DNA from 3 places in the Amycolatopsis sp. NBC_01488 genome. Region 1 is predicted to be linked to each of the others. Evidence: riboswitches for the same ligand, from Rfam matches in the RefSeq annotation. Region 1 holds a riboswitch; each other region holds the start of a gene.

Region 1 (9,856 bases):
ATCAGCGAGATCGCGGCCGACAGGTCGGGGTGGTTGAGCTGGGGATCGGACAGCGCCTTCGCGAGCAGGACCTGGTACTCCTGCTCGCCGTCACCGGTGAGCCGGTAGGCGGTCCGGTCCGGCCCGCCCTCGCCCGGCTCGACGTCGACCTGTTCCAGCAGGTCCTCGGCGGTCATCTTCTTGAGCGCGTGGTAGATCGACCCGGGCTGGACGTTCGCCCACTTGTCCGCCGACCAGCTCAGCAGCTCGCGCCGCACCTGGTAGCCGTGCGCGCGGCCGTACATCCGCACCACCCCGAGCACGAGCAACCGTGTCGCCGACAACCGGGCCTCCCTCTCGACAATGCGCGTGACGCCCTCCGTAGGCTAATAAGGTATGAGCACCCCTGTGTTGACCGCGGTGGCCTGGCCCTACGCCAACGGCCCCCGCCACATCGGCCACGTGTCCGGATTCGGCGTCCCGTCCGACGTCTTCTCCCGCTACCAGCGAATGGCCGGCAACCGGGTGCTCATGGTCTCCGGGACCGACGAACACGGCACGCCGATCACCGTCCAGGCCGACAAGGAGAACTCGACCCCGCAGGAGACGGCGGACAAGTACACCCGCCAGATCGGCACCGACCTGCAGGGCCTCGGCCTCTCCTACGACCTGTTCACCCGGACCACGACCGGCAACCACGCCGAGGTGACGCAGCAGATCTTCCTGGCGCTGCACCGCAACGGCTACGTCGTGCCGAAGACCACGCGCGGCGCGATCAGCCCGTCCACCGGCCGCACGCTGCCCGACCGCTACGTCGAGGGCACCTGCCCGATCTGCGGCTACGACGGCGCGCGCGGCGACCAGTGCGACAACTGCGGCAACCAGCTCGACGCCGCGGAGCTGATCAACCCGAAGTCGCGGATCAACGGCGAGACGCCGAAGTTCGTCGAGACCGAGCACTACTTCCTCGACCTGCCGGCGTTCACCAAGACCCTCGGCGACTGGCTGTCGACCAAGACCGACTGGCGCCCGAACGTCCTCAACTTCACCAAGAACCTGATCGACGACATGCGGCCGCGGCCGATCACCCGCGACCTCGACTGGGGCGTCAAGATCCCCCTCGACGGCTGGCGTGACCAGCCGCTGAAGCGGTTCTACGTCTGGTTCGACGCGGTGATCGGGTACTTCTCGGCCAGCGTCGAGTGGGCGCGGCGGTCCGGGAACCCGGACGCGTGGCAGGAGTGGTGGAACAACGCCGACGCCCGGTCGTACTACTTCATGGGCAAGGACAACATCACCTTCCACGCCCAGATCTGGCCGGCGCTGCTGTTCGGGCACAACGGCGAGGGCGACAAGGGCGGCGAGCCCGGCAAGTACGGCAAGCTGCACCTGCCGGACGAGATCGTGTCCAGCGAGTTCCTCACCATGAGCGGCTCGAAGTTCTCGACCTCGCGCGGACGCGTCATCTACGTCGAGGACTTCCTGCGCGACTTCGGCCCGGACACGCTGCGGTACTTCATCTCGGTCGCCGGCCCGGAGACCCAGGACACCGACTTCACCTGGGACGAGTTCGTCCGCCGGACCAACTTCGAGCTGGCCAACGAGTGGGGCAACCTGGTCAACCGGTCCATCTCGATGGCGCACAAGAACGTCGGCGCCATCCCGCGCCCGGAGGCGCCGACGGCGGCCGACGAAGAGCTGAAGGCGTTGTCGCGCAAGGCGTTCGACACCGCGGGCGCGCACCTGGCCCGGTCCCGGTTCAAGCTGGCGGCGAGCGAGGCGATGCGGGTCGTCACCGCGGCGAACAAGTACATCTCCGACCAGGAGCCGTGGAAGCTCAAGGACGACCCGACGCGGCGCGACACCGTGCTGCACACCGCGCTGCAGGTCGTCTCCGACGCCAACACGCTGCTGACGCCGTTCCTGCCGCACTCGGCCCAGAAGGTGCACGAGGCGCTTGGCGGCACCGGCGTCTGGGCCGCCCAGCCGGAGCTGAAAGAGGTCGAGGACCTCGACATCGCCGGCCGGGTCAACCCGATCCTCACCGGCGACTACGCGGGCGAGCAGGCGAAGTGGGAGTCGACGCCGATCGAGGTCGGCAAGCCCCTGCAGAAGCCGTCGCCGCTGTTCACCAAGCTCGACCCGGCGCTCGGCGAAACCGGCCCGGAGTGGGCGCCGATCACGAAGGAGTAAGAGGTACTGCATGGGTGACGAGAAGCGCGAGCTGCCGCCGGTCCCGGACCGGCTCCCGGTGTCGGTGGTGGACGCGCACACCCATCTCGACGCGTGCGGCGCGGTCACCGCGGCCGAGGTCTCGGCCATGGTCGACCGCGCCGAGCGCGCCGGCGTCGCCCGCGTCGTCACGGTCGCCGACGACCTCGCCTCGGCGCGCTGGGCCGCCGAGGCCGCCACCTGGGACCGCCGGGTCTGGGCCGCCGTCGCGATCCACCCGACGCGCACCAAGGCGTTCGGCGAGGCCGAGAAGTCCGAAGTGGAGCGCCTCGCGGCGCAGGAGCGCGTGGTCGCCGTCGGCGAGACCGGCCTCGACTACTACTGGGACTACTCGCCGCACGACGCCCAGCAGGAGGCGTTCCGCTGGCACATCGACCTCGCCAAGCGGCTGGACAAGCCGCTGATGATCCACGACCGCGAGGCCCACGACGACGTGCTGCGCATCCTGGCCGAAGAGAATGCGCCGAACGCCGTAATCTTCCATTGTTTTTCCGGCGACGCGGAAATGGCCCGCAAGTGCGTCGACGCGGGGTATGTCCTTTCCTTCGCGGGCACGGTGACGTTCAAGAACGCGAAGGGGCTCCACGAGGCGGCCCGGCTCTGCCCGGCGGACCAGTACCTCGTCGAAACCGACGCGCCGTTTCTGACCCCCCACCCGTTCCGTGGGCGGCCGAACGAGCCGTTCGGCGCGGCCTACACCGTCCGTCACCTCGCGGCGCTCAGGGGCGAAGCTGTCCACGAAGTCGCCGAATCGGTCCGGACCACTGCCGAGCGGGTCTACCGACTCCCCAGTGTCACAACGGGTTGAACGCATTGCGACATCGGGGTTCCTCGATCGGCCACCTGATGGAGTGATGGGGATCACGACACTCCGGGGGGTGTTTGCGCAACCCGGCGGGACCCGTTACTGTCCCGTGATCGTGCCGGTCGGTACTGCACCATGCAGTTGCCGGCTGTTACGCCCACAGTCACGTCAGTGCACGTCGGGGAAGCGGAACCGGTGAGGTACGGCCGGAACCGTGACGATGGCGCCGGCTGCGGGCCCAGACGTAAAGACGCTGCCCCGAACGGCGTCTTGGGAAAGGGAACGACCCGGTGACAGGTAGCAGACAGGCTGGAGCGCGCTCGGCCGTCCTCGATCGTCATTTCGAGGACACCGCCTACGGCCAGCTCGACTTCTCCGACGACCCGAACATCACGCAGCAGGACATCCTCGCCGCGCTCGGCCCCGACGCCGACGCGATGATGGCCGAGATCGACGTCGACGTCGACGAGCTGATCCGGCTCATCAACGCCGAGACGACGTACCTGCCGCCGATCGTCATCCCGGACGGCCTCGAGGAGGACCGCACCGCTTCCCCCGAAGCGCGTCGTGCGGCTCTGGACGAGGGTCTTCGCCAGACCACCAAGGTCTGGAAGCGCCGCTTCCTCAAGGGTGCCGTCCTCAGCGTCATGATCAGCGTCGCCGGCGGCGGCGCGGCCGCGCTGGCGATGAACAAGAGCATCACGGTCGACGTCGACGGCCAGCAGCAGACCGTGCACTCCTTCGGCGACACCGTCGGCGAGGTGCTGCAAGACGCCGGCCTGTCCGTCGGCGCGCACGACTCGCTGTCCCCGTCCCCGCAGGCCGAGGTCGGCGACGGCGGCGTCATCAAGCTCGAGCGCGGCCGTCAGCTGAAGATGATCGTCGACGGCTCGGAGCACACCTCCTGGGTCCGCGCGACCCACCTCGGTGACGCGCTCGGCCAGCTCGGCATGGCGGGCGTGGACAAGCCCGGCACGTGGATGTCGATGCCGAAGGACGGCGAGCTGCCCCTGCAGGGCGCCACCGTCGAGATCAAGACCCTCAAGAACATCACGCTCTACGACGGCGCGAACGAGCCGAAGAAGGTCACCACCACCGCGGTCACCACGAAGGAGTTCCTGGGCGAGTACAAGCTCACCCTGGGCCCGGAGGACGCCGCCGAGGGTGGCCTGGACGTCAAGCTGGTCGACGGCGCCGAGGTGCACATCAGCCGCACCGGCGTCTCGACGGTCGTCCAGAAGGAGTCCATCGACCCGCCCGAGCAGAAGGTCGACGACCCGGACCTCGCCAAGGGCAAGACCTCGGTCGAGGACCCCGGCACGCCCGGCGAGAAGATGGTGACCTACAAGGTCACGCAGAAGAACGGCAAAGAGGTCTCCCGCGAGAGCGTCTCCGAGCAGGTCATCACCCCGCCGAAGCCGAAGATCATCCACGTCGGCACCAAGCAGGCCCCGACGCCGGACATCGGCGACGGCTCCGCGTGGGACCGCATCGCGAAGTGCGAGTCGGGCGGCAACTGGGCCATCAACACGGGCAACGGCTACTACGGCGGCCTCCAGTTCGACAAGCGCACGTGGGACGCCTACGGCGGCGACGAGTACGCGGCGCTCCCGAACCAGGCCTCGCGCGAGCAGCAGATCGCGATCGCGGAGAAGGTCAAGGCCGCACGCGGCGGCAGCTACAGCGCCTGGCCGGTCTGCGGCGCCAAGGCCTGAGTCTTCCTTCGAAACGGCCCCCGTCCCAGGTGGACGGGGGCCGTTTCGCGTGCGCCAAGGGGCATCACCCGTGTCCCGAGAGGCATCACCCGTGATCAGCGGGGCATCACTCGTGATCAGGCGGGCATCACGCCGATGCCCCTCCAATCACGCGTGATGCCTCCCCAATCACGCGTGATGCCCCTCCAATCACGTGAGATGCCCGGCTGATCACGCGAGTTCCGCCTTCAATCACGCGAGTTCCGTCCCTGATCACGCGAGTTCGGCCTCCGGTCACGCGAGTTCCGTCCCGGATCACGCGAAATCCGCTTCCGGGTGCGTGAGCCGGCTCTGTGGGGACGTGAGCCGACCGTCCGGGGGCAGGGGACGACCGCCTGGGTAGGCTCGTCCGGTGGTTGAACTGCTGGGACCGGCCGAGATCCGGGGGCTGGCGGCCGAACTCGACGTGCGGCCGACCAAGAAGCTCGGGCAGAACTTCGTGCACGATCCCAACACCGTCCGGCGGATCGTGGAGCTGGCGAACGTCGGCCCGGACGACGTCGTCCTCGAGGTCGGGCCCGGGCTCGGGTCGCTGACCCTGGGGCTGCTCGCCACCGGCGCGCACGTCGTCGCCGTCGAAATCGATCCCAAGCTCGCCGCCCGGCTGCCCGGGACCGTCGCCGAGCGTGGGGCCGAGGCCGCCGGGCGCCTCACCGTCGTCGGTGCCGACGCGCTGCGCGTCACCCGTGACCAGCTGCCCGAGCCGACCGCGCTCGTCGCGAACCTGCCCTACAACGTCGCCGTCCCGGTCGTGCTGCACCTGCTCGCCGAGCTGCCGTCCCTCCACTCCGGCCTCGTCATGGTCCAGACCGAGGTCGCCGACCGGATGGCGGCCGGCCCCGGCAGCCGGATCTACGGCGTGCCCAGCGTCAAGCTCGCCTACTACGGCCCGGCGCGCAAGGTCGCCGCCGTGCCGCGCTCGGTGTTCTGGCCGGTGCCGAACGTCGACTCCGCGCTCGTCGCCTTCGAACGCGGTGACGCTCCGGCGTCGGACGACCGCGATCGGCTCTTCGGCCTGGTCGACGCCGCTTTCTCACAGCGCAGGAAGACGCTCCGCGCCGCGCTCGCGGGCTGGGCGGGCTCGGCCGAGCGGGCCGGGGAGCTGCTCACGGCGGCCGGGATCGACCCGAAGACCCGCGGTGAGCAGCTCGATGTGCACGACTTCGCCCGGCTCGCCGCTGTCCGTTAGCAAGTCCACAGTGGAAGTGAAAGCGGTCCGGCGAAAATACCCCTCCTGGCGTGCCGTCTCGCGATTCGGACACCGCCACTCGTGTGATCTGGGCCGATGCGCTTGCTTTCGCTCCTCGGGATCGGTTTTACTCAGTACGTCCATCCCGAGCGACTGAGAGACCTGGCTCGCCGAAGTCGCAGCAACCACCCCCCACGGGGCAGGTGCTACCGCCAGGACCGATGGAGGCCGTTTCCGATGAAGAGGGTAGCCCGCCCCCTGCTCCTGACCAAGCGTCGCGTCGTCGACGAAGGCCGCCGCTCCGTGACCGCATGTCGACGCTCCCACTGAGCTTGTCGTAGCCGGTCCACCTCTTCTTCACGCACCGTCCTCTCAGGACGGACTTCGCTTGCGGCCGGGTGCCGCGCGTCGCGCGCACCCCGTTTTCTGGAGCCTTCGTGATCACCGTCGAAAACCTGTCCAAAACCTTTGCCACCAACGGAAATTCGGTTCTCGCTCTGCGCGACGTGAGCGTCGACGTCCAGGCGGGCTCGCTGTTCGGCGTGGTCGGCCCGACCGGGTCCGGCAAGTCCGTCCTCGCCCGCTGCATCGCGCTGCAGGAGCGCCCCGACCGCGGCGTCGTCCGTCTCGACGGCCTCAACACCGGCACGCTCGACGGCCGCCGGCTCCGGGAGATCCGTCGCCAGCTGGGCGTCGTCTCGACGAAGCCGACGCTGATCGCCGAGCGGACGATCGCCGGCAACATCGCCTCCCCGCTCGAGCAGCTCGGCATCGACGGCCCGCAGCGCCGCAGCCGGGTCGGTTCGCTGCTCGACCTCGTCGGCCTGACCCAGCGCGCGACCCAGCGTCCCGGCGAGCTGTCCGAGGGGCAGCTCCGCCGCGTCGCGGTCGCCAAGGCGCTGGCCGCGGCCCCCGCCGTCCTGCTCGCCGACGACCCGACCGCCGGCATCGACCCGGAGGAGGCCGGCGCGGTGCTCACCGTGCTCGACCGCGCCCGCTCCGAGCTGGGCACCACCGTCGTGGTCACGACGCCGGACGCCAGTGTGGTCCGCCGGGTCTGCGACGACGTCGCGGTGCTCGAAGACGGCACGGTCGTCGAGCGCGGCAGCGTCCTCGACCTGATCTCGAACCCGGCCAGCCGCACCGCGCAGGCGCTGCTGCCGGCCATCGAGACCACCCGCGCGCAGTCGGCGCGCTACGACCGCTCGGTCGACGTCGTGCTGGTCGGCTTCGCGTCGGTCGGTGCGCTGCTGCCCGAGGCCGCGGGCCGGTTCGACGTCGAGTTCGCCACCATCGGCGGCGGCCTGACCCGCATCGGCGACACCCCGGTCGGCCGGTTCCGCCTCGGCGTCCGCGGCGAGCGGGCGGACGCGGCGCTGGCGTGGGTCGCCGAGCGCGGTGGCCACGTGACGCACACCGCGCGCGGCCCCCAGGGCGTCGCGGCCTGATCGAACGCTCGAGAACGCCCCGATGCGCACGTCGCATCGGGGCGTTTTCGCGGGCACGTAGGCTGGTCGGGTGCTCGCCGTAGTTCCGCCTCCAGTCACCGTCCGGGTCCCGGCCAAGGTCAATCTGCACCTGGCGGTCGACGACCTGCGCGAAGACGGTTACCACGAGCTGGTGACCGTGTTCCAGGCCCTGTCGCTGACTGACGAGGTGACCGTCGCGGTCACCGAAGAACCGGGCCTGGAGATCTACGGCGAAGGCGAGGGGTCGGTCCCGACCGGCCCCGAAAACCTGGCCTGGCGCGCGGTCGAAGCGCTTTCCGCGCACGTCGGGCGCACCGGTGAGCCGAAGGTCCGCGTGGTGCTGCGCAAGGGCATCCCGGTCGCGGGCGGCCTGGCGGGCGGCAGCGCCGACGCGGCGGCGACCCTGGTCGGGCTGGCTTCACTGTGGAACCTCGACGTCACGCGCGACGAACTGGCCGAGATCGCCGCCGGGCTGGGCAGCGACGTCCCGTTCGCGCTCTACGGCGGCACCGCGCTGGGTACCGGGCGCGGTGAGCGGCTCGTCCCGGTGCTGTCGCGGCACACCTTCCACTGGGTGCTGGCGTTCGACGCCGAAGGGCTGTCGACGCCGAAGGTGTTCAAGGAGCTGGACCGCCTGCGTGTGGACGGCAACCCGCCGCGGATCGGCTCGCACACCCCGGTCGTCGAGGCGCTGGCCTCGGGCGACCCGCGGCAGCTCGCGCTGCTGCTGGGCAACGACCTCCAGGCGGCGGCGGTTTCGCTGCGGCCCGGGCTGCGCCGGACGCTGCGGGCCGGCGTCAACGCGGGCGCGCTCGCCGGCACGGTCTCCGGATCGGGCCCGACCTGCGCGTTCCTCTGCGAGAACGCGCAGTCCGCGGTCGAAGTCGCCGCGGAGCTGTCGGGTGCGGGGGTGTGCCGCACGGTCCGGGTGGCGCACGGCCCGGTCCCGGGTGCGAGAGTGGTCGGCGGGGACGACGCGCCGCGCCCGGCATCGCCGCGGGTGCACGCGTGAAGCACGCCGAATTCCCCGGCCCACTGTGCGGTCCGGGAATACGAACATGCCGGTGTGGCGTTGTGTTCGTGGGTCGCCGAGGCTCGACTGCGTCCAAAGTGGACTTGACCGGTCGTCGCCATCGCTTCGTCAACAACGTCGAAGTGCGTCGGGCGACCCGAAATTCGGCTCACACCGGGACCATCGAATCCTGGTTCGGCCTCGTGGCAGTGTCTCCCAAAGAGAGGATCGGCTGAGCGGATGGCCAACCTGGTCAACCTGGAGGCGGTGAGCAAGTCCTACGGGGTGCGCCCGCTCCTGGACGGCGTGTCGCTCGGCGTCGCGGCCGGCCAGCGCATCGGCGTCGTCGGCCTCAACGGCGGCGGCAAGACCACGCTCCTCGAAGTCCTTTCCGGACTCGCCGAGCCCGATTCCGGGCGGGTGAGCCATGTCGGCGGCCTGCGGATGGCCGTCGTCACCCAGCGGACCGAGCTGCCGGAGGGCAGCACGGTCGGCGACGTCGTCCTCGAACGCTACGGCGCCGAGCACGAATGGGCGGCCGACGCCCGCGTCCGGTCCATTGTGGACGGGCTCGGGATCACCGCGATCGGCCTGGAGACGCCGACGGCGAACCTCTCCGGTGGCGAGCGCCGCCGGGTTGCCCTGGCCGCGGCGCTGACCGGCGAGCTCGACCTCGTCGTGCTCGACGAGCCGACCAACCACCTGGACGTCGAAGGTGTCCGCTGGCTCGCCGACCACCTGCTGGCGCGGCGGATCGCGGTCGTGGTCGTCACCCACGACCGGTGGTTCCTCGACACCGTCGCGACGCTGACGTGGGAGGTCGCGAACGGCCGCGTCGAGCAGTACGAAGGTGGTTACGCCGACTGGATCTTCGCGCGCGCCGAGCGGGCGCGGCTGGCCGCGACGGCCGAGGAGAAGCGGCAGAACCTGGCCCGCAAGGAGCTGGCGTGGCTGCGCCGCGGTCCGCAGGCGCGCTCGTCGAAGCCGCGCTACCGCATCGAAGCGGCCGAAGCGCTGATCGCCGACGTTCCGCCGCCGCGCGACTCCGTCGAACTGCAGGCGTTCGCGAAGCGGCGTCTCGGCAAGACCGTGCTGGAGCTGGAAGACACGACGTACACGGTGGGCGAGCGGACGCTGCTCGACCACGTCACCTGGCGGATCGGGCCGGGCGACCGGATCGGCCTGGTGGGGATCAACGGCTCGGGCAAGACGTCGCTGCTGAAACTGCTCGGCGGCGACGTCGAAGGCTCGACCGGGCGCCGGATCGAGGGCAAGACGGTCGCGCTCGCGCACCTGCGCCAGGAACTCGACGACCTGCCCGGCGACCTGCGCGTGCTGCAGGCGATCGAGCAGATCGCCGGGCGCGTGGTGTTCGGCAAGCAGGAGATGACGGCGTCGCAGCTCGGCGAGAAGCTC
Region 2 (9,856 bases), 1.9 Mb from region 1:
ACGACCGTCGGGCCGGTCCAGCCCGGGCTCGGGTGCACCGCGACGCCGACCGGCTTGGAGATCACCACGATGTCGTCGTCGTCGTGCAGGATCTTCATGCCCTCGACCGGCTCGGCGACGACCTCGACCGGGTTCGCCGGCTCCGGCAGCGTGATCTCCAGCAGGCCGCCGCCGGAGAGCCGGTCGGACTTGCCCGCGGGACGGCCGTCGAGCAGGACGTCGCCGGATTCGGCCAGCTCGGCCACGACCGTGCGGGAAAGGCCGAGCAGCTTCGCGAGGCCGGCGTCGACCCGCATCCCGTCGAGCCCGTCGGGCACCGGGAGCATCCGCGAGCTCACGCCTGCTCCTCCTGCTCGGCGACCTTCTTCTTGTCCTTGGTCGACGTGCCGTCGTAGTCCTTGCCCAGCAGGGACAGCAGCACGATCAGCGCGCCGCCGACGCAGATCGCCGAGTCGGCGATGTTGAAGATCGCGAAGCCCTTGCCGTTCGGGGCGAACGCGGAGATGAAGTCGACGACGTGGCCCTGCAGCCCGCCGGGCGCGCGGAAGATGCGGTCGGTCAGGTTGCCGAGCGCGCCGGCCAGGACCAGGCCGAGGCCGATGGCCCAGCCGATCGAGCGCAGCCGCCGCGACAGCCAGACGATCGCGATGACGACGGCCAGCGCGACCAGCGCGAGCACCCACGTCATGCCGGTCGCCATCGAGAACGCGGCACCCGGGTTGCGGATCACCTGCAGGTAGATCAGCCCGCCGAGGACCCGGACCGGCTCCTTGCCCTCGAGGTTGGCCGCGACCAGGTTCTTCGTCACCAGGTCGATCGCCCAGAACACGACCGCGACGGCGAACACCCAGCCCACGCGGCGCTTCGGCAGCGGCTCCGCCGGGGCTTCCGGCGTCTCCTGCACGGTCTCGGGCGCCACCTCGGCGGCGGCAGCGTCGGATTCGGTGTCGGGTTCGGAGTGGCTGGGCTCGGTGCTCACCGCTCCATTGTCCACGGCACTGGTCAGGCCGCGTCGGCGGCCGCGAACAGCACGCCCGCCGCCACGAGCGCGCCCGCCGTCGGCGGCAGGAACACGCCCGTGACCAGGACGAACACGCCGGTGGCCACCAGGAGCCAGCTGCGCTCGTACGCAGCAGGCCCAGCGCCGCGACGAGCGCGCCGCGCACGTCACCGGACAGCCGGAACCGGAGCGCGCCGGCCAGGTCCAGCAGCGGAACGGCCGCCGGCGTGCCGACCCAGCGTCGCCGACGGAACGACGTCAACCGCGGCGGCCGTGACGATCTGCGCCAACCCGAGCAGTGCCAGCGGAAACCGGAAACGCTGCCCTCTCCCCCTCGGCCCAGGCTGGTGCTCAGCAGAACGGCGGCAGCTCACGCGGGTCGCCGACGGGCGCCCAGCGGCCGTCCGCCTTCGCGTACTCCCAGCGAGCGCCGCGCGCGACGATCTGGCGCAATGCCAGCACCACGCGGTCGACGTGCTCTTCGGTGCTGCCCAAGCCGAGGCTGACGCGGACCGCCTGCTGCCCGGTGCCGCCGGTGACGCCGATGAGGCGCTTGGCCGCGATGTGGGCGCAGAAGGCGCCGTCGCGCACGCCGATGCCGTACTCGGCCGAAAGAACCGCGGCCAGCCAACCCGGGTCGAAGCCGTCGACGACGAAGCTGACCGTGCCGACGCGGTCGACGGCTGCGTCGAACAGCCGCAGCTCGGCGCAGCCCGGGATGCCCTCGAGTCCCTTGCGCAGCCGGGTGAGCAGCGCCCGCTCGTGCGCCACCACGGCGTCCCAGTGCTCGCCGAGGGTCTCGCACGCGACGCCGAGCGCGTACACGCCGACGGTGTTGGGCGAGCCGGCTTCGTGCCGCTCGGGGCCGGTGTTCCAGACCACCGCGTCCTCGGTGACGAGCTTCGTCGCGCCGCCGCCGGCGAGGTACGGCCGGGCGGCGCGCAGCCAGTCGGCGCGGCCGATCAGCGCGCCGGCACCGAAAGGCGCGTACAGCTTGTGGCCGGACACCGCGACGTAGTCGACGTCCAGCTCCTTGATCGAGATCCGGCGGTGCGGCGCCAGCTGGGCGGCGTCGAGCGCGACGCGGGCGCCGTGCTTGCGCGCCACGGCGGCGATCTCCGCCACCGGGAGCAGTTCACCGGTCACATTGGACGCTCCGGTGACGACGACCAATCGCGGTCCCTGCGGGGAATCCGCGAGCGCTTCGTCCACAGCGGACACTGCAGCGAGGCGCGTCCGCGGGGTCGGGATCCGGCGGACGTTCGGGCCCGGCCACGGAAGCAGCGCGGCGTGGTGCTCGGTGTCGAACACGATCACCGTGGTGTGCCGGGGCAGGCTGCGGGCGAGCAGGTTGAAGGAATCGGTGGTGTTGCGGGTGAACACGACGGTGTCGGTCCGGCGGGCGTCGACGAAGCGGCGCAGGACGTCGCGGGTGCGCTCGTAGAGCTTGGTGGAGACCTGCGACGCGAAGCCGGCGCCGCGGTGGACGCTGGCGTACCAGGGCAGGAACTCGTCGACCTTGGTGCGGACGGCGTCGAGGCACGGGGCGCTCGCGGCGTGGTCGAGGTTGGCGTAGCCGACGGTCTCACCGGTGACGAGCGGGACGCGCAGCGACGCACCGGCGACGGTCGGGATGTGGTGCGGGGCAACGGTTTCCGGGGTGGCGCCGAGTGCGGTCGGAGCGGGCTCGGCGACGGTTTCCGGCACGCGTGGGCCGGCTTCGGCCAGGGTGGTGATCGTGCTGGTGCGGTCGATGGCGAGAGTCATCGGTGCCTCCTCGGCGGTCCGGGGGACCCCGGCGAGGGGCCCGCGCTTGCCCGTCGCACGACGCGACCGGCCCGGTCTTCACCCGGGGCACCCCACCGCGGTAGGAGGGTTGCCGGCCAGCAAGCCGGGGCTTCGCGCTGGCACTCATGACCTGAGCCAGAAGGTAACCGAAAACGCGGCCGGCGGCCAACCCCGCCGCACGATCTGAGACGCCGCTCACACAGCGTGAAGGCCGTCAGGGGTTGGCGCGGAAGCGTCCCGGCAGCTGCGTCACCGCGTTGTCGGCGAGGTGCGTCGCGGTGCCCGTGTACTGCTCGGCTCCCGCGGTGAAGCGCCAGCCGCCGAGGGTCTTCCCGTCGACCGGCTCGCCGCTGGCCGCCGCGACCGCGGTCGAGACCTCCGCGTACGACTTGCCGTCCCAGTTCGCCGCCGGGGCGTCCGGCAGGGTCCAGAGCGTGAAGTGGACGTGGGCGCCGGTGCTGCTGCCGCCGCACGGGAGCGCGTTGCCGGTCGAGCCGAGTTCGGCGCCGGCCTCGACGTGCTCACCGTCGGTGACCTTGATGCCCTCCAGGTGGTAGTACCCGGTCCGCCAGCCGCCGGCGTGGTCGATGGTCACCCAGTCGCCGCCCGCGCAGTGCTGCAGGTGCACGGTGCCGGCCAGCGGCGCGCGCACGGTGCGGTCGGCCGGGCTGAAGTCGATCGCGTTCTTGACGCCGGTGCTGCCGTCGTCGGAGTGGATGCCGGCCGAGTACACCTGCTGACCCGCCTTGAACGGCAGGGCGAGCGCCGGGAACGGACCCACTTCGGCGGTCGCGGCCGGCGCGGCGGCCAGCCCGAGGACCGCGGACATCGCGGCGATCAGGACCGCCCCACGACCATGCAGTTTCGTCACCGTGCGTACTCCTTTGACCTAACGCTCACCCATTCGAACTAACCGGATCGAGCGCACAGTAGGCCAAAGGTTGGATCATCGGGAAGATCTTGCGGAGTAAAGCTCACCCTCGTGGAAGAAGATCACGAGGTCAGCACAAGAACCGGACAACGATCGGACAACGAGGAGATCGGCGGCGGGCAAGTCGTCCGATCGGTCACGACCACGAACGGGTTAGCGACCCGATTCGCCCAGCCACCGGGCGAGGCGCCCGGCCCGGTCCACCGCGCGGAGCCGGCGTTCGACGTCGTCGCGGACGCCGCTCGTCGTGACCACCAGCAGCTGGTCGTGCTCCTGGAGCCGGCTGGTCTTCTGCGGCGTGAAGCCCGCGCCTTCGCGCACGACCAGGCTGACCGTCGCGCCGACCGGCAGCCGCAGCTCCGAGAGGTACACGCCGTGCAGCTTCGAGCCCGGCTGGATGCGGACCTGCAGCAGCTCGGCGCCCAGCTCGTCCAGCGGCGCGGAGTCGACCTCGATCTCGTGCGGCTCGGACTTCCTGGCCAGCCCGAGCTTGCGCCCGAGCGGCCCGAGGGTCGCGCCCTGCACCAGCGTCAGCACGATGACCAGCACGAACACCGCGTCGACCAGCCGTTGCGCGCCCGGGAGCCCTTCCGAGAGCGGGATCATCGCGAGCACGATCGGCACCGCGCCGCGCAGCCCGGCCCACGACAGGAACGCCTGTTCCCGCCACGGCAACCGGAACGGCAGCACCGAGAGCACCACCGAGATCGGCCGCGCGAGCAGCAGCACGACGGCGCCCGCGACCAGGCCCGGCACGATCGTCTCGAACAGCCGGCTCGGCGAGGCGAACAACCCGAGCAGCACGAACAGCCCGATCTGCGCCAGCCAGCCGAGCCCTTCGGCGAACGAGAGCGTGTCCGAGCGGTGCGGCAGCCGCGAATTGCCCAGCACCAGCGCGGCGACGTAGGTGGCGAGCAGCCCGGACGCGTGCGCCAGCTGCCCGGACGAGTACGCCACGACGCACACCGCGACCGTCGCGAGCGGGTACAGGCCGGTCGCCGGCAGCGCGGCCCGGCGCAGCGCGACGCCGCCGAGCCAGCCGAACGCGAGGCCGATCGCCAGGCCCGCCCCCAGCTCGTAGACCACCAGCAGCGGCAGCGTCCAGTCCACTGTGGTGCCTTGGGCGAGCACGACGACCGCGATGTACGCCGGCGCGTCGTTGATGCCGGACTCCAGCTCCAGCGCGCCGACCAGGCGTTTGCCGATCCCGGCCGTGCGCAGCACGGAGAACACCGCCGCCGCGTCGGTCGAGGCGAGCACCGCGCCCCACAGCAGCGCGAACCGCCAGTCGAGGCCCAGCAGGAAGTGCAGGGCCGCGCCGGTGACCGCGACGCTGACCGCCACGGCCACTGTGGACAGTGCGATTCCGAGGCCCAGCGAAGGTTTCACGGCCGACCACCGCGCCGTCAGCCCGCCTTCGGCGAGGATCATGACGAGGGCGGCGAGGCCGAGCGACTGGGTCAGCTCGGGGTTGTCGAACCGGATGCCGAAGCCGGCTTCGCCGAGCACCACGCCGATCCCGAGGTACAGCAGCAGCGACGGCAGGCCGAGCCGGATGGAGACGCGCACGGCGAGCACGGAGGCGAGCAGCACGACACCGCCGACGCCGAGCAGCACGGGAAGCTGGTCCATGCCGCCTCCCTCCGAGTGCCGTGGGCACTCAGAATAGTGAAGCGGTCGGGTTAACTCGTTCGTGTACCGCCGACCGGAGTCGGGCACCCGGTGTGTTAAGGCGTACTCAGGGCGTCGAGATCGACACCGAGCGCGGCGAACGGCTTGGCCGCGCTGGGATGCACCTTCACCGCGCGGTGGCCGTCGGGGGCGACCCAGCCGGCGTCGACCGCCCGGTCGAGCAGCGCGGCGGGCAGCGCGCCGGCGAGGTGGTCGCGCCGCTCCGTCCAATCCAGACAGTCGCGCAGCAGCGGCCGCCGCCCGGCGGCGAGCGGCACGCCGAGCCCGGTCAGCACTTCGCGGCCGCGGCCGGTGAGTGTCAGCCCGTCGGCCGTGTCGACGAGCCCGGTCGCGAGCATGCCGTCGCGGACGGCCACGCCGAGCACGCCGGCCAAGTGGTCGTAGCAGGTCCGCGCGAAGCCGAGGCGCTTCACCCGCAGCGACGCCTTCAGGCTCTTCACCGGCCGGTGCTCGGCGTGCTGGGCGAGGTGCTCGATCAGCTCGGCGACGCGCGGGTCGGCGATCCGGACGTAGCTGGCCCGGCCCTGCTTCACCCGGACGACGAACCCGGCGTCGACCAGCCGGGTGACGTGCTCACTGGCCGTGGAGAGCGCGATCCCGGCCGCCTTGGCCAGCTCGCCGACGGTCCAGGCCCGCCCGTCGAGCAGGCCGAGGCACATGGTGGCGCGGCTCGGGTCGGCGAGCACCGCGGCAACCTCGGCGAGAGCGATCGTCTCCATGCGCCCACGGTACGGCGGCGTCGCTTCGCCCGCCGCCGAACCTTCCGACCGGAACGGTCGGCTCACGTACCCGCACAATCGGCTCACGTACCTGGACGGTCGGCTCACGGGCCGACCCTTTGGATACGCGAGCCGACCCGCTGGGTCAGAGGGCCTTCAGGAACTTGGCGGCGAGGGCGACCGCGGGGCCCGAGTCGTTCGAGTTCTCCAGGACCACCGCGAACGCGACGTTGCCGCGGTAACCGACGAACCAGCCCGTGGCGTTCGAACCGTCGCCGAACTGGGCCGTGCCCGTCTTGCCGAACACCGCGCCCGCGCCTGCCGCGGCGCGGCCCGTTCCGCTGGTCACCACCGCGCGCATCATCGTCCGCACCTGGCCGAGCACCGCCGCGGGCGGCGGCGAGTAGCCCTTCACCACCTGCGTATCCAGTTCGTGCCACAGCCGCGGCGTGATCGCCTTGCCGGACGCGACCGTCGCGGCCACCAGCGCGCCGCCGAGGCAGCTGGCCTGGATGCGGCCCTGGCCGAACCCGTCTTCGACCTGCTCGTCCTTGCTCGCCGCGGGCTCGACCTTGCCCAGCTCGGTGTTGATCCCCGGGATCTCGTAGTCGGCGTTGAGGCCCAGCTCGTTCGCGGCCTTCACCAGCCCGTCGGCCGGGAGGTCCAGCGCGAGCTGGCCGAACGTCGTGTTGCAGGACCGCGCGAACGCCGTCTGCAGGTTCGTCGCGCCCAGCTCGAAGCCTTCGTTCCGGACCGTCCGCGTGCCGATCGTCGCGACGCCGGGGCAGTCGACCGGCGAGCCCGCGGTCAGGCCGCTCTGCTGGATCGCGGCGACCGACGTCGCGATCTTGAACGACGAACCGGGCTCGTACAGCCCGTTGAGCGCCTTGGGCGTGGTCCCCGCGGCCGCGTTCTGCGCCACGGCCAGGATGTCGCCCGACCCGGCGTCGAGCGCGACCATCATGGCCGAGCCCTTGAAGCTGTTCACCGCGGCCTGCGCGGAGTTCTGCGCGGCCAGGCTCAGGCTCGACACCAGAGCCGGCGCGCCTTCGGCCGACGCCTTCCCGAACAGCGTCTCCAGGCTCTTCCCACTGGTGTCGACGCGCTCGACGGCGAAGCCGCCCCCGGACGCGGCGGTGACCTGCCCGGTGAGCGCCGAACGCAGCAGCGGCGCCGGATCGCCGTCCACCGCGCGCAGGCCACCGGATCCGCTGATCAGCAGCGGCTTGCCGTCGCGGTCGGCCACCGCCGTCGTGTCCTGCACGGCCGTGCTGATCACCAGCCGCTGCCCCGCCTCCAGCTTCGGGTGCAGCAGCGACGGCGCCCAGTGCACGAGCCACTTCCCGCCGGCCTGGGTCAGCTGGAACGTGACGTCGTAGGTCCAGACCTTGCCCGGCTTCAGCGTCCACGCGAAGCTGAACGTCCCGCCGGTCTGCGTCGCCCCGGCCGGGGTCGGCTGCAGGACGGTCAGCTTGGCCGTCAGCGAAGAGGGGTTCAGCGTGTTCCGCGCGTCCCGCAGGGCCACCGCGGCCGCCGGGGCGGCGTCGGTCAGCCGGCTCGCCGCGTCGGTGTTGTTCTCGGACAGGTCCTGCAGGTACTCGGTGATCGCCGAATGCGGGTCGATCGCGCCCGGGCTCTCGACGCTCGTCGCCCCGGCTTCGGCTTCCGGCGTCGATCCGCCGCCGTTCAGCACGAAGAACGCCGCCACCACGACCGCGACGACGAGCAGCGCGCCGCCGATCAGGACGCCGCGTCTCTTGGCAGGACTCATTTGCGCGATCCCCTCCCCCAAGGAAGCCGCCCCCGAACCGTCGGGGTGGCCAGTCGGGTTCTCACCCTACCGGCCACCCCGGCGATCAGGCCTTCGCGACCGCGACCGTGACCTTCGTGCCGTCGCCGACCGTGCCCGCGGACCCGTCGGCCACCGGGGCGTGGGTCACCGACGTCGCCAGCGTCTCCGACGCCAGGAACTTCTCGTGCGTCCGAGCCGCCTCGACGATCTCGGCAGGTGCGTCCACGGTCAGCGAGATCCGGTCGGCGACATCGAGCCCGGCGTCGCGACGCGCCTGCTGCACGACCCGGACCAGGTCGCGGACCAGGCCTTCGGCCGCCAGCTCGGGAGTCACCTCGGTGTCGATGAGGACCAGCCCGGACCCGCCGGGCAGCTCCGCCGCCGCGCCGCCGCCCTTCGCGACGAGCCGCCGCTCGAACTCGCCTTCGTGCAACGCGATCCCGGCCGCGACCACGGCGCCGCCCTGGAACGACCAGTCGCCCGCCTTGACGGCCTTGATCACGGTCTGGACGTCCTTGCCCAGCCGCGGGCCGGCCGCGCGGGCGTTCACCGCGACCTCGAACCCGCCGTGCGCGGCGACGTCGGTGGTCAGCTCGACCGCCTTGACGTTCACCTCGTCGCGCAGGATGTCGGCGAAGGGCGCCAGCGACTCGGCGTCCTCGGCCGCCACGACCAGCGACGACAGCGGCAGCCGCACGCGCAGCTTGTTCGCCTTGCGCAGCGAAAGCGCCGACGACGCCACCTGCCGCACCCGGTCCATCGCGGTGACCAGCGCCGCGTCCGCGGGCAGGTCGTTCGCGTTCGGCCAGTCGGTCAGGTGCACCGAACGGCCGCCGGTGAGGCCGCGCCAGACGACCTCGGCGGTCAGCGGCAGCAGCGGCGCCGCCACCCGCGACGTCACCTCCAGCACGGTGTGCAGCGTGTCGATCGCGTCCTGGTCACCGGCCCAGAACCGGTCCCGGGAGCGGCGGACGTACCAGTTCGTGAGGACCTCGAGGAAGTCCCGCACGGTCTGGCACGCGCCCGCGACGTCGTAGTGGTCCATCGCGTACTCGACGTCGGTGACCAGCTCGTGCGTCTTCGCCAGGACGTACCGGTCCAGTACGTTCGGCGAATCCGTGCGCCACTGGCCTTCGACGCCCTCGGCGTTCGCGTACAGCGCGAGGAAGTAGTACGAGTTCCACAGCGGCAGCACGGCCTGGCGGACGGCGTCGCGGATGCCCTTGTCGGTGACGACCAGGTTGCCGCCGCGCAGGATCGGACTCGCCATCAGGTACCAGCGCATGGCGTCGGAGCCGTCGCGCTCGAAGACCTCGTTGACGTCCGGGTAGTTGCGCAGCGACTTGGACATCTTCGCGCCATCGGAGCCCAGCACGATGCCGTGCGAGACGCAGGTGCGGAACGCCGGCCGGTCGAACAGCGCCGTCGCGAGCACGTGCAGCAGGTAGAACCAGCCGCGCGTCTGCCCGATGTACTCGACGATGAAGTCGCTCGGGTAGTGGTGCTCGAACCAGTCGGCGTTCTCGAACGGGTAGTGCACCTGGGCATACGGCATCGAGCCCGAGTCGAACCAGACGTCGAGGACGTCCGGGACGCGGCGCATGGTCGAGTTCCCGGTCGGGTCGTCCGGGTTCGGCCGGGTCAGCTCGTCGATGTAGGGCCGGTGCAGGTTGTCCAGCCGCACGCCGAAGTCCGCCTCCAGCTCGTCGAGCGAGCCGTAGACGTCGGTGCGCGGGTACGCCGGGTCGTCCGACTGCCACACCGGGATCGGTGTGCCGAAGTAGCGGTTGCGCGAGACCGACCAGTCCCGCGCGTTCTCCAGCCACTTGCCGAACTGGCCGTCCTTGACGTTCTCCGGGTACCAGGTGATCTGCTGGTTCAGCTCGACCATCCGGTCCTTGAACTGCGTCACCGCGACGAACCACGACGACACC
Region 3 (9,856 bases), 1.5 Mb from region 1:
GAACGGCGCGACGAGTACGTCGTACTCGGAAGGGCACGCGTCCTCGAGGACTCTCCAGAGTTTCACCACGATCTTCTGGTGTCTTCTTCCCGGCGCGGGGCTCGCGATGAGCACCCCGTCGATGAGTTCACGGCGTCGGCCATCGTCCGGCATCCCCTCGAGGTCGTGCACCGTCAGGGGGCCCGAATCGGCGGGATGCTCGATGTCTGCCATGACCGTCATGGTGCTCTCCTTTCGCTCTTGCACCAGAGCAAACCAGAGAGCACCGACAGAAACCGCATCGAACACCGGCTCGGCGTCCATATTCACGCGGAGGCGTGAATATGGACGCCGCTGTCACATCAATGGAACACTTACTTCTTGTTCTTCCCGGAGTCCTCAGTGGACAGTGCGGCGACGAACGCCTCCTGCGGAACTTCGACCCGGCCCACGGTCTTCATCCGCTTCTTGCCTTCCTTCTGCTTCTCCAGCAGCTTGCGCTTCCGCGAAATGTCACCGCCGTAGCACTTGGCCAGCACGTCCTTGCGGATCGCGCGGATCGTTTCACGCGCGATGATCCGGGCGCCGATGGCCGCCTGGATCGGCACCTCGAAGTTCTGCCGCGGAATCAGCTCGCGGAGCCGGTTCACCATGCGGTTGCCGTAGTTGTAGGCGTCATCCTTGTGCACGATCGCGGAGAACGCGTCCACGCCCTCGCCCTGCAAGAGGATGTCCACCTTGACCAGGTCCGCCGCCTGCGTGCCGGCCTCTTCGTAGTCCAGCGACGCGTAGCCGCGCGTACGCGACTTCAGCGTGTCGAAGAAGTCGAAGATGATCTCGCCCAGCGGCATGTTGTACCGCAGCTCGACGCGGTCCTCGGACAGGTAGTCCATGCCGAGCAGCTGGCCGCGCTTGTTCTGGCACAGCTCCATGATCGTGCCGATGAACTCCGCCGGCGCCAGGATGCTGACCTTGCTGACCGGCTCGAGCACCTTGTCGATCTTGCTGCCGGTCGGCCAGTCCGACGGGTTGGTGACGTGGATTTCCTTGCCGTCGTCCAGCACCACGTCGTAGACGACGTTCGGCGCCGTCGAGATCAGGTCGAGGCCGAACTCGCGCTCGAGCCGGTCGCGCGTGATCTCCAGGTGCAGCAGGCCGAGGAAGCCGCAGCGGAAGCCGAAGCCCAGCGCCACCGACGTCTCCGGCTCGTAGTCGAGCGCCGCGTCGTTGAGCTGGAGCTTGTCGAGCGCCTCGCGCAGCTCGGGGTAGTCGGAGCCGTCCACCGGATACAGTCCGGAATAGACCATCGGCTTCGGCTCGCGGTAGCCCGCCAGCGCTTCCTTGGCGCCGTGGCGCTCGGACGTCACCGTGTCGCCGACCTTCGACTGCCGGACGTCCTTCACGCCGGTGATCAGGTAGCCGACCTCGCCGACGCCGAGTCCCTTGCTGGGCTTGGGTTCCGGCGAGATGATGCCGACCTCGAGCAGCTCGTGCGTGGCGCCGGTCGACATCATCCTGATCTTCTCGCGCGGCGTGATCTTGCCGTCGACGACGCGGATGTAGGTGACGACGCCGCGGTAGGTGTCGTACACCGAGTCGAAGATCATGGCGCGGGCCGGCGCGTCGGCGTCGCCCTGCGGCGCCGGGACCGACTTGACGACCTCGTCGAGCAGCTCGCCGACGCCCATGCCGGTCTTGGCCGAGACCCGCAGGACGTCTTCCGGCTCGCAGCCGATGATGTGGGCCAGCTCACCCGCGTACTTGTCGGGATCGGCCGAGGGCAGGTCGATCTTGTTGAGCACCGGGATGATCTGGAGGTTGTTCTCCAGCGCGAGGTACAGGTTGGCCAGCGTCTGGGCCTCGATCCCCTGCGCGGCGTCGACCAGCAGGACGGCGCCTTCGCACGCCTCCAGCGCCCGCGAGACCTCGTAGGTGAAGTCGACGTGGCCGGGGGTGTCGATCATGTGCAGGACGTGGTCCTGCCCGTCGACCTTCCAGGGCAGCCGGACGTTCTGCGCCTTGATCGTGATCCCGCGCTCGCGTTCGATGTCCATCCGGTCGAGGTACTGAGCGCGCATGGCCCGCTCTTCCACGACGCCGGTGAGCTGCAGCATGCGGTCGGCCAGGGTGGACTTGCCGTGGTCGATGTGCGCGATGATGCAGAAGTTCCGGATCAGCTCCGGAGGCGTGAAGGTGGTGTCGGCGAACTTGTTGAGCGCTGTCACTCGAATGAGTCCTCGGAAAGTCGGGGATGGCCACCTCTATCCTCCCACGGCCCTCCGGGTGCGGGTGGGGGTCATCCCCGATGCGGGGTTCCGCGATCCGTGGTGCCCTCGAAGGATGAGCACTTCGCGCCAGCCGGCACCCCCTCCCCCGCCGGAGACCAGCGGCTTCGCCCGCGTCCTCGACCGGACGTTCGGTCACCCGTCCGGACCGCTCGGCCGCCTCGGCGGCTGGGTGATGGCACGGGGCAACGCCGCCACCGAGCAGCGGATCGTCGACCTGGCCCGGATCGAGCCGGACGAGACCGTCCTGGTCGTCGGCCCCGGTCCCGGCGTCGGCCTGGCCGCCGCCGCGCGGCTGGCCGGGCGCGCCATCGGCGTCGATCCCTCGCCCGAGATGCTCGGGCTCTGCCGGGAGCGCTGCGGCGACCGCGCCGAGCTGCGCGAAGGGTCGGCCGCGCACGTCGGCGAGCCCGACGGGTCCGTCGACGTCGTGCTGAGCGTCAACAACGTGATGCTCTGGGACGACCGCGCGGCCGGGTTCACCGAGCTGGCCCGGGTGCTGCGCCCCGGCGGACGGCTGCTGCTGTCCGCGCACGAGAAGTGGCTGCCCGTGAGCAGGCACGTCCTGGCCGACGAAGCCGCCGAAGCGGGCTTCGCCGACCTGCAGACCTGGACCTGGGACCCGCCCGGCTTCGCCGCGCTCGCCGCGCAGTTGCGCGCCGTCAAGCCCGCCTAACGGGTGTCCGTCCGCATCGGGTGGCCCTCGGGCACCTCGACCAGCACGATGCGCGTGCCGTCCGGGTCGGCGATCCAGGCCTCGTCGAGGCCCCAGGGCTCGCGCTGGGCGTCGCGCACCGGTTCCCAGCCCTTCGCCTTCAGGTCGGCCATGGTGCCGGCCAGGTCCCGGACCTGCAGCCAGAGCGCCAGGTCGGGCGACGAGCCCGTCTCGCCCCGGCCGGACACCTCCAGGGAGCCGTGGCCGAGGAAGAACACCGTGCCGCCGGGGAACTCACGCTCCACGGCCAGGCCGAGGGTGTCGCGGTAGAACGCCGTCGTCGCGTCGACGTCGCGCGGGCGGATCAGCAGCCGGCTCTTCAGGACTTCCATCCGACCATCCCTACCGGACGTGCTCAGGCGGCCGCAATCGCGGCGATGCCGGACAACACGATCACCGACCCGGTGAGCCGCCGCGCGGCGTCGCGCTCCCCCAGCACCAGCCAGCCGGCGAGGCCGCCGAGCACGATGCTCAGCTCCCGGGCGGGCGCGACCAGGCTGACCGGCGCCATCGTGAGGGCGAACAGCACGAGGATGTACGCGACCGGCGACAGCAGCCCGACGACCAGCACCTCGCGACGCTGCTCACGCCAGATCCGCGTCACCTCGGCACGGCCGGCCAGGGCGCCGGGCACGAGCAGCACGCTCTGCAGGACCGAGCCGAGCCCGAAGTAGACGACGGGCGGCACGCCGAGGCCGGTCACCGAGTGGGCGTCCCAGAGGGTGTAGCCGGCGATGACGGCGCCGGTCAGGAGCCCGTAGAGGACGCCGGCCTTGACCGCCCGCGGGTCACCCGTCCTGCGGCCGGTGCTGATCACCAGCACCCCGGCGATGACCAGGAACGCGCCGAGCAGGCCGAGCGGGCCGGGCCGTTCGCCGAGCACCAGGACGGCGGCCAGCACGGACAGCAGCGGCCCGGTGCCGCGCGCGACCGGGTAGACGACGGAGAGGTCGCCGACGCGGTACCCGCGCTGCAGCACGATGCCGTAGCCGATGTGCAGCACCGACGTGACGACCGCGGCCACCAGCCAGCTCCACTGTGGACGTTCCGGCTCGACGACCAGCAGCACGACCGTCACCGGCAGGAGGACCACCGCCGAAGCCGTGTAGTAGAGCCAGACGAACTGGGCGCCCCCGGAGGAGATCCGCTTGGCGGCGAGGTTCCACGCGGCGTGCACGACGGCCGCGATGAGGACGAAGGACAAGGCGGTGGTGTTCATGGGACCCCTTCGGGTTTTCGCGCGCGCGAAAACCGGGTCCTCCAGGCTTTTGCCCCGTCAGATGAACGACCGGCCGTCCGGGCCTGCCGATGGTGCCGCTCGGACCAGGCCCGCCGATCCTGGTTGGGTGAAGCGGGGTGCGCGGACCGGTGACGGAACCCTAGGCACTGCCGTCACCCACGGTACTCCCGGCTCCGGACGTCCGCGGCCCGGCTGTTAGAGTCATCGCTCGCTGCCCGTGCGGCATTCCGTCATGGAGGAAACCCGCTCTCCGGAGTGGGGCCACTTCAGCGCGGCGGCGAATCTCACCGAGTGAAACAGGAGTTGCCCGATGGCCAACATCAAGTCGCAGATCAAGCGCATCACGACGAACGAGAAGGCGCGTCAGCGCAACCAGGCGATCCGGTCCTCGGTGAAGACCGCGATCCGCAAGGTCCGCGAAGCCGCCGAGGCCGGCGACAAGGCCAAGGCCGTCGAGCTGCAGCGCGACGCCGCCCAGAAGCTGGACAAGGCCGTCTCGAAGGGCGTCATCCACGCCAACCAGGCCGCCAACAAGAAGTCGGCGCTGGCCAAGCGCGTCAACGCGCTCTGAGCTGGTTGATTTCTGGGAAAGCCCCGGCTTCGGCCGGGGCTTTCTTCATGTCCGGGTGCTTCGCGCAGTGGGTTCGGTGCTGCGGGTCGGCGGTCGCTCGCGGGGCGCGCCGGTAAGTGATGGGTACCGCAAGTCTCGCGGGCACACATCCGGTGGCGGCGGGCACCGCAAGTCTCGCGGGCACACATCCGGTCGCGCATCCGGTCGCGGTAGGCACCGCGAGTTCCGCCTGCCGCGGCGTCAGCGGTCGCCCTTGGCGGCCGCCACCTCCAGGACCGCGCGCTCCAGCGCGTAGCCCGGGTCCGCAGCCACACCCTTGACCTCGGCGTTCAGCCTCGCCACCACGCGCATCGCCGTGGCCAGGCCGTCCTGGTTCCAGCCGCGGGACTGGCCCTGGGCCTTGCGGACCTTCCACGGCGGCATGCCCAGCTCGCCCGCCAGCTGGTTCGGGTTGCCGCGGCCCGCGCCCGAGACCCGGGCGATCGTGCGGACCGCATCGGCCAGTGCGTCCGCGACCAGGACGTGCGGGACGCCCAGCTGCATGGCCCAGCGCAGCGACTCCAGCGCCGCCGAACGGTCGCCGCTCACCGCCTTCTCCGCGACCGCGAAGCCGGTCACGTCCGCGCGGCCGCGGTGGTACCGGCGGACCGCCTCGGCGTCGACGTTCCCGCCCGCGTCCGCCACCAGCTGCGTCGCCGCCGAGGAGAGTTCTCGCAGGTCAGAGCCCACGGCGTCGATCAACGCCGCGACCCCAGCCGGATCGATCTTGCCACCTGCCCGGCGCACCTCGTGCCGCACGAACTGCTCGCGCTCGGCCGGCTTGGTCAGCTTCGGGCACTCCGTCACCTCGGCGCCGGCCTTCTTCAGCGCCGCCGGGAGCGTCTTGCCCGCCTTGCTGCGGCCGCCACCGGTGTGCACGATGACCAGCACGACGCCGTCCGCGGGGTCCTTCAGGTAGGACGCGACGGCGTCGGCCAGCTCCTGCGAGATGTCCTGCGCCGACTCCAGGACGATCACGCGGCCCTCGCTGAACAGCGACGGGCTGACGAGTTCGGCCAGCTCCGGGGCTGTGAGATCCGACACCCGGACGCGAGTCAGCTCGGCCGTGGCGTCGATCGCGCGGGACGCGGCGAGCGTGTCGCGGACGGCGCGCTCGATCAGCAGTTCTTCCTCACCCAGGACCAGGTGCAGCGGGGCCGGGGCGGTGGCTTGCGCGGTCACGGGAGAATCCTCTCACTTGCGCTGTCGTGCGCCCGCTCCGGTGATGTCGAGCGGCCACCATGGCACGGCGTGAGCGCCATGTCGTACGGTGTCCTCGAGGCAGCGCGCCGATCGGCGCGCGCCGACAACCGAATACCGCTCATCCAGAGGGGCAGAGGGAACGGCCCGACGAAGCCCCGGCAACCGGCGTACAGCCCGTCATCCCGCGATCGCGGGGTAGCTGACGACCACGGTGCCAATTCCGGCCCGCTTCGGCGGGGCAGATGAGGAAAGGAACCTCGCGATGACCGCCACCCTCGGAACGACCTCCGCCACGAAGACCCCGGATCTCGGACCGGCCGTCGAACTGGTGTCGAAGGAAGAGGGCCACCGGCAGCCGCTCGCCCCCGAATTCGTCTCCGCCGAGGACTTCTCGCCGCTCGAGGTCGCCTACGACTTCGGCCGCGTCCGCCGCGAAGACATCGAGGCCGGCCCCAAGAACATCTGGCGCTACAAGAAGCTCCTCCCGGTTCCGTCCAACGTCGAAGAGATCCCGAACACCGAGCCCGGCGCGACCCGGCTGATCCGCGCCGACCGCCTCGCCAAGGAGCTCGGCCTCAAGCGCGTGTGGGTCAAGGACGACACCGGCAACCCGACGCACTCGTTCAAGGACCGCGTGGTCGCCGTCGCACTGGCCGCGGCCCGCGAGTTCGGGTTCGAGGTGCTCGCGTGTCCCTCGACCGGCAACCTGGCCAACGCGACGGCCGCCGCCGCGGCCCGCGCGGGCTGGCGGTCGGTCGTGCTGATCCCGAAGACCCTCGAGCGCGCCAAGATCCTCACCACCGCGGTGTACGACGGCGACCTGATCGCCGTCGACGGCAACTACGACGACGTCAACCGCCTCGCCACCGAGCTGGCCGGCGAGCACCCGAAGTGGGCGTTCGTGAACGTGAACGTCCGGCCGTACTACTCGGAAGGCTCGAAGACGCTGGCCTTCGAGGTCGCCGAGCAGCTCGGCTGGCGCATCCCGCCGCAGATCGTCGTGCCGATCGCCTCCGGTTCGCAGCTGACCAAGGTGGACAAGGGTTTCCGCGAGCTGGGCCAGCTCGGTCTCGTGGATGCCGGCCCGTACAAGGTGTTCGGCGCGCAGGCCACCGGCTGCTCGCCGGTGTCGGCCGCGTTCCGCGCCGGCCAGGACGTGGTCCAGCCGGTGAAGCCGGACACGATCGCCCGCTCGCTGGCGATCGGCAACCCGGCCGACGGCCCGTACGTGCTCGACATCGTCAACCGCACCGGCGGCGCGATCGAGGACGTCACCGACGAAGAGGTCGTCGAAGGCATCCGGCTGCTGGCCCGCACCGAAGGCATCTTCACCGAGACCGCGGGCGGGGTCACCGTCGCGACGGCGAAGAAGCTCGTCCAGACGGGCAAGCTCGACCCGGACGCCGACACGGTCCTCCTGATCACCGGCGACGGCCTCAAGACCCTCGACGCGGTCGAGAACCACATCGGCCCGAAGGCGACCGTGCCGGCGTCCGCCAAGGCCGTGAACGAAGCGCTCGGCTACTGATGTCCTGGCCGGGGCGGGCCACGCGGCTCGCCCCGGCAACACCTCCTTTCCGCGCTCCCTGGGCCGCTAAGGTCGACACCCGCCAGGCGTCGGCGCGGTCCAGGAGGTTCGGGGTATGAAGTGGGCTGAGAACACGTCCGGCGATCTCGCCGAGCACTGGATGGTCACCGCCGAACGCGACGGCCGGGCCTTGCCGGTGACGGTCATCGCGAGATGGCGGTGGTACAAGAGAGGCGCCCGGCGAGACCGGCTGCGGTACGGCGTCATGGAAGTCGTCGCCCTCGTCGGCTCGGCCGCGATCCCGGTGGCCGCCGCCGCGCACCTCGACTCGGTGGTCATCGCCGCGCTGGGCGCCCTCGTCCTGATCGCCACCGGCATCCGGACCACGTTCGGCATGCACGAGAACTGGGTGGAGCACAGCCAGATCGGCTACGCGATCGAGCGTGAAGCCGCATTGTTCCTCCATTCGTCACCGCCTTACGACGGCCCGGACGCCGTCCGCGAGCTGGTCGCCCGCGTGGAAAACCTCGCCGACGAGGGTGGGCGCCAATGGGTCCGGCGCCGGATCACCGCCGAACGCGGCCGCCGAACCCAGGAGAGCGCCCCCCACCCCGCCGTCGAATGATCCGCTCAGCGGCGCGGCGGGCCGCGCGGCTCGCCCCGGCGGGCTACCGCCGGACCGGCCGGGTCGCCGACCACTGCCGTGTCACCGTCGACGTCGGTTCGGGTCACCAGGGCACCCAGCGCCGTCAACGTGTCCATTGTGGACTTACTCGGGTGGCCGTAGGTGTTGCCCGCGCCCACGCTCACCAACGCGACCCGTGGCGCCACGGCCGCCAGGAACGTCGGCAGCGAGTAGCGAGAGCCGTGGTGCGGAACCTTCAGTACGTCCGCCTTCAGGTTTCCGACGTCGGCCAGCAGGTCGGCCTGAGCCGCCAGTTCGACGTCGCCGGTCAGCAGCACCCGGCCGGCCGGGGTTTGCGCTCGCAGGACCACCGAGCTGTTGTTGATCGTCGTGCCGTCCTGCTGCCCGGCCGAGCGGGCCGGGACATAGCGCGGGCCGAGGACGTCGAGGGACAGCCCGGGCCACGCCAGCCGCTCCCCCGGGTTCAGCTCGACCAGCGGCACCGCCTGCCGCTTCGCCTCCGCGGCGACCTGGCGCCACGCCCACTCGGGCGCCCGGCCCGGGCCGACGGCGATCCCGCCGACCGCCCGGCCGTCGAAGACCGAGGCCAGGCCGCCGATGTGGTCCGCGTGCAGGTGGCTCAGCACCAGCAGCGGGATCCGGTCGACGGACAGCCGGTGCAGGCACTCGTCCACCGGCCCCGGCTCGGGCCCGGTGTCCACGACGACGGCGCGTCCCGGCTCCGCGGTCGCCAGCACGACCGCATCACCCTGCCCGACGTCGCACTCGACCATCGCCCAGTTCCGCGGTGGCCACGCCGGCGCCAGCACCCGGACCGGCACGAAGACCAGCAGCGCCCCGACGACCAGCACTGCCATGACCAGCCGCACGCGCCGGTGCCGGGCGGCCAGCACCAGCACCACGAGCACGGCCGCGGCGAGCAGCCCGCCCGTCCAGCCGCCGGGCCACGCGACGACGGCGCCAGGAGCCCGCGCGCCGTGCCGCGCCACCGTGATCAGCCACTCGGCCTCCGGTTCGGCCAGGTGCACCAGGACCGTCCCGGCACCCGGCCACCACGGGCCGACCACCGTCGCCAGCACGCCGAGCACCGTCGCCGGGGCCACCACCGGGGCGGCCAAGACGTTGGTCAGCACCGAAACCAGGCTCACCGAGCCCGCCATGCCCGCGAGGACCGGCGCCGTCACGAGGAACGCGGCCAGCGGGATCGCCAGGCCTTCGGCGAACCCCGGCGGGACGCCGCGGCGCACCAGGACGGCGGCCCAGCGGGGCGCGATCAGGACCAGCCCGGCCGTGGCGAACACCGACAGCGCGAACCCGAAGTCCGTCGCCATCGCCGGATCCGTCACCACCAGCAGGCACACCGCGAAAGCCAGTGCGGGCAACGCCGAGCCGCGCCGGCCCAGCGCCAGCGCCAGCAACGCGACCGCCGCCATCACCCCGGCGCGCAGCACGCTCGGCTCCGGCCCGACCAGGAGGAGGAACCCGGCCAGGCAGGCGCCCGCCAGCACCGCCGACAGCCGGGGCCCGAGCCGGAGCAAGCGCAGCAGGAGCAGGACCGCACCGCACGCCACGGCGAGGTTTCCCCCGCTGACGGCGGTCAGGTGCGTGAGCCCGGCGGTGACGAACTCCTGCTCGACCCGCGGCGACAAC

The links. A riboswitch is a leader RNA that binds a small molecule or an ion and turns the genes downstream of it on or off. The one in region 1 is predicted to bind S-adenosylmethionine.
Region 2: linked by a shared signal. The riboswitch ahead of OG738_RS26070 (aminotransferase class V-fold PLP-dependent enzyme) and the one ahead of OG738_RS17130 (methionine ABC transporter ATP-binding protein) in region 1 are both predicted to bind S-adenosylmethionine.
Region 3: linked by a shared signal. The riboswitch ahead of thrC (threonine synthase) and the one ahead of OG738_RS17130 (methionine ABC transporter ATP-binding protein) in region 1 are both predicted to bind S-adenosylmethionine.

Annotation. Positions count from the first base shown of each region.
Region 1 covers NZ_CP109434.1:3,507,421-3,517,276, forward strand. Annotated here, with positions in the region: gene OG738_RS17105 (PadR family transcriptional regulator) at 1-323, opposite strand, end outside; gene metG (methionine--tRNA ligase) at 376-2,172, shown strand; gene OG738_RS17115 (TatD family hydrolase) at 2,183-3,019, shown strand; gene OG738_RS17120 (transglycosylase family protein) at 3,307-4,731, shown strand; gene rsmA (16S rRNA (adenine(1518)-N(6)/adenine(1519)-N(6))-dimethyltransferase RsmA) at 5,123-5,959, shown strand; SAM riboswitch class I at 6,097-6,187, shown strand; gene OG738_RS17130 (methionine ABC transporter ATP-binding protein) at 6,397-7,407, shown strand; gene OG738_RS17135 (4-(cytidine 5'-diphospho)-2-C-methyl-D-erythritol kinase) at 7,478-8,440, shown strand; gene OG738_RS17140 (ABC-F family ATP-binding cassette domain-containing protein) at 8,681-9,856, shown strand, end outside.
Region 2 covers NZ_CP109434.1:5,446,674-5,456,529, reverse strand. Annotated here, with positions in the region: gene OG738_RS26080 (RluA family pseudouridine synthase) at 1-338, opposite strand, end outside; gene lspA (signal peptidase II) at 335-919, opposite strand; gene OG738_RS26070 (aminotransferase class V-fold PLP-dependent enzyme) at 1,352-2,767, opposite strand; SAM riboswitch class IV at 2,805-2,919, opposite strand; gene OG738_RS26065 (M23 family metallopeptidase) at 3,003-3,659, opposite strand; gene OG738_RS26060 (potassium/proton antiporter) at 3,873-5,351, opposite strand; gene OG738_RS26055 (ArsR/SmtB family transcription factor) at 5,447-6,130, opposite strand; gene OG738_RS26050 (penicillin-binding transpeptidase domain-containing protein) at 6,276-7,901, opposite strand; gene ileS (isoleucine--tRNA ligase) at 7,987-9,856, opposite strand, start outside.
Region 3 covers NZ_CP109434.1:5,004,978-5,014,833, reverse strand. Annotated here, with positions in the region: gene OG738_RS24190 (Uma2 family endonuclease) at 1-222, opposite strand, end outside; gene lepA (translation elongation factor 4) at 354-2,204, opposite strand; gene OG738_RS24180 (class I SAM-dependent methyltransferase) at 2,320-2,940, shown strand; gene OG738_RS24175 (VOC family protein) at 2,937-3,311, opposite strand; gene OG738_RS24170 (DMT family transporter) at 3,335-4,198, opposite strand; gene rpsT (30S ribosomal protein S20) at 4,530-4,790, shown strand; gene holA (DNA polymerase III subunit delta) at 5,031-6,011, opposite strand; SAM riboswitch class I at 6,148-6,281, shown strand; gene thrC (threonine synthase) at 6,295-7,560, shown strand; gene OG738_RS24150 (DUF4231 domain-containing protein) at 7,676-8,185, shown strand; gene OG738_RS24145 (ComEC/Rec2 family competence protein) at 8,191-9,856, opposite strand, start outside.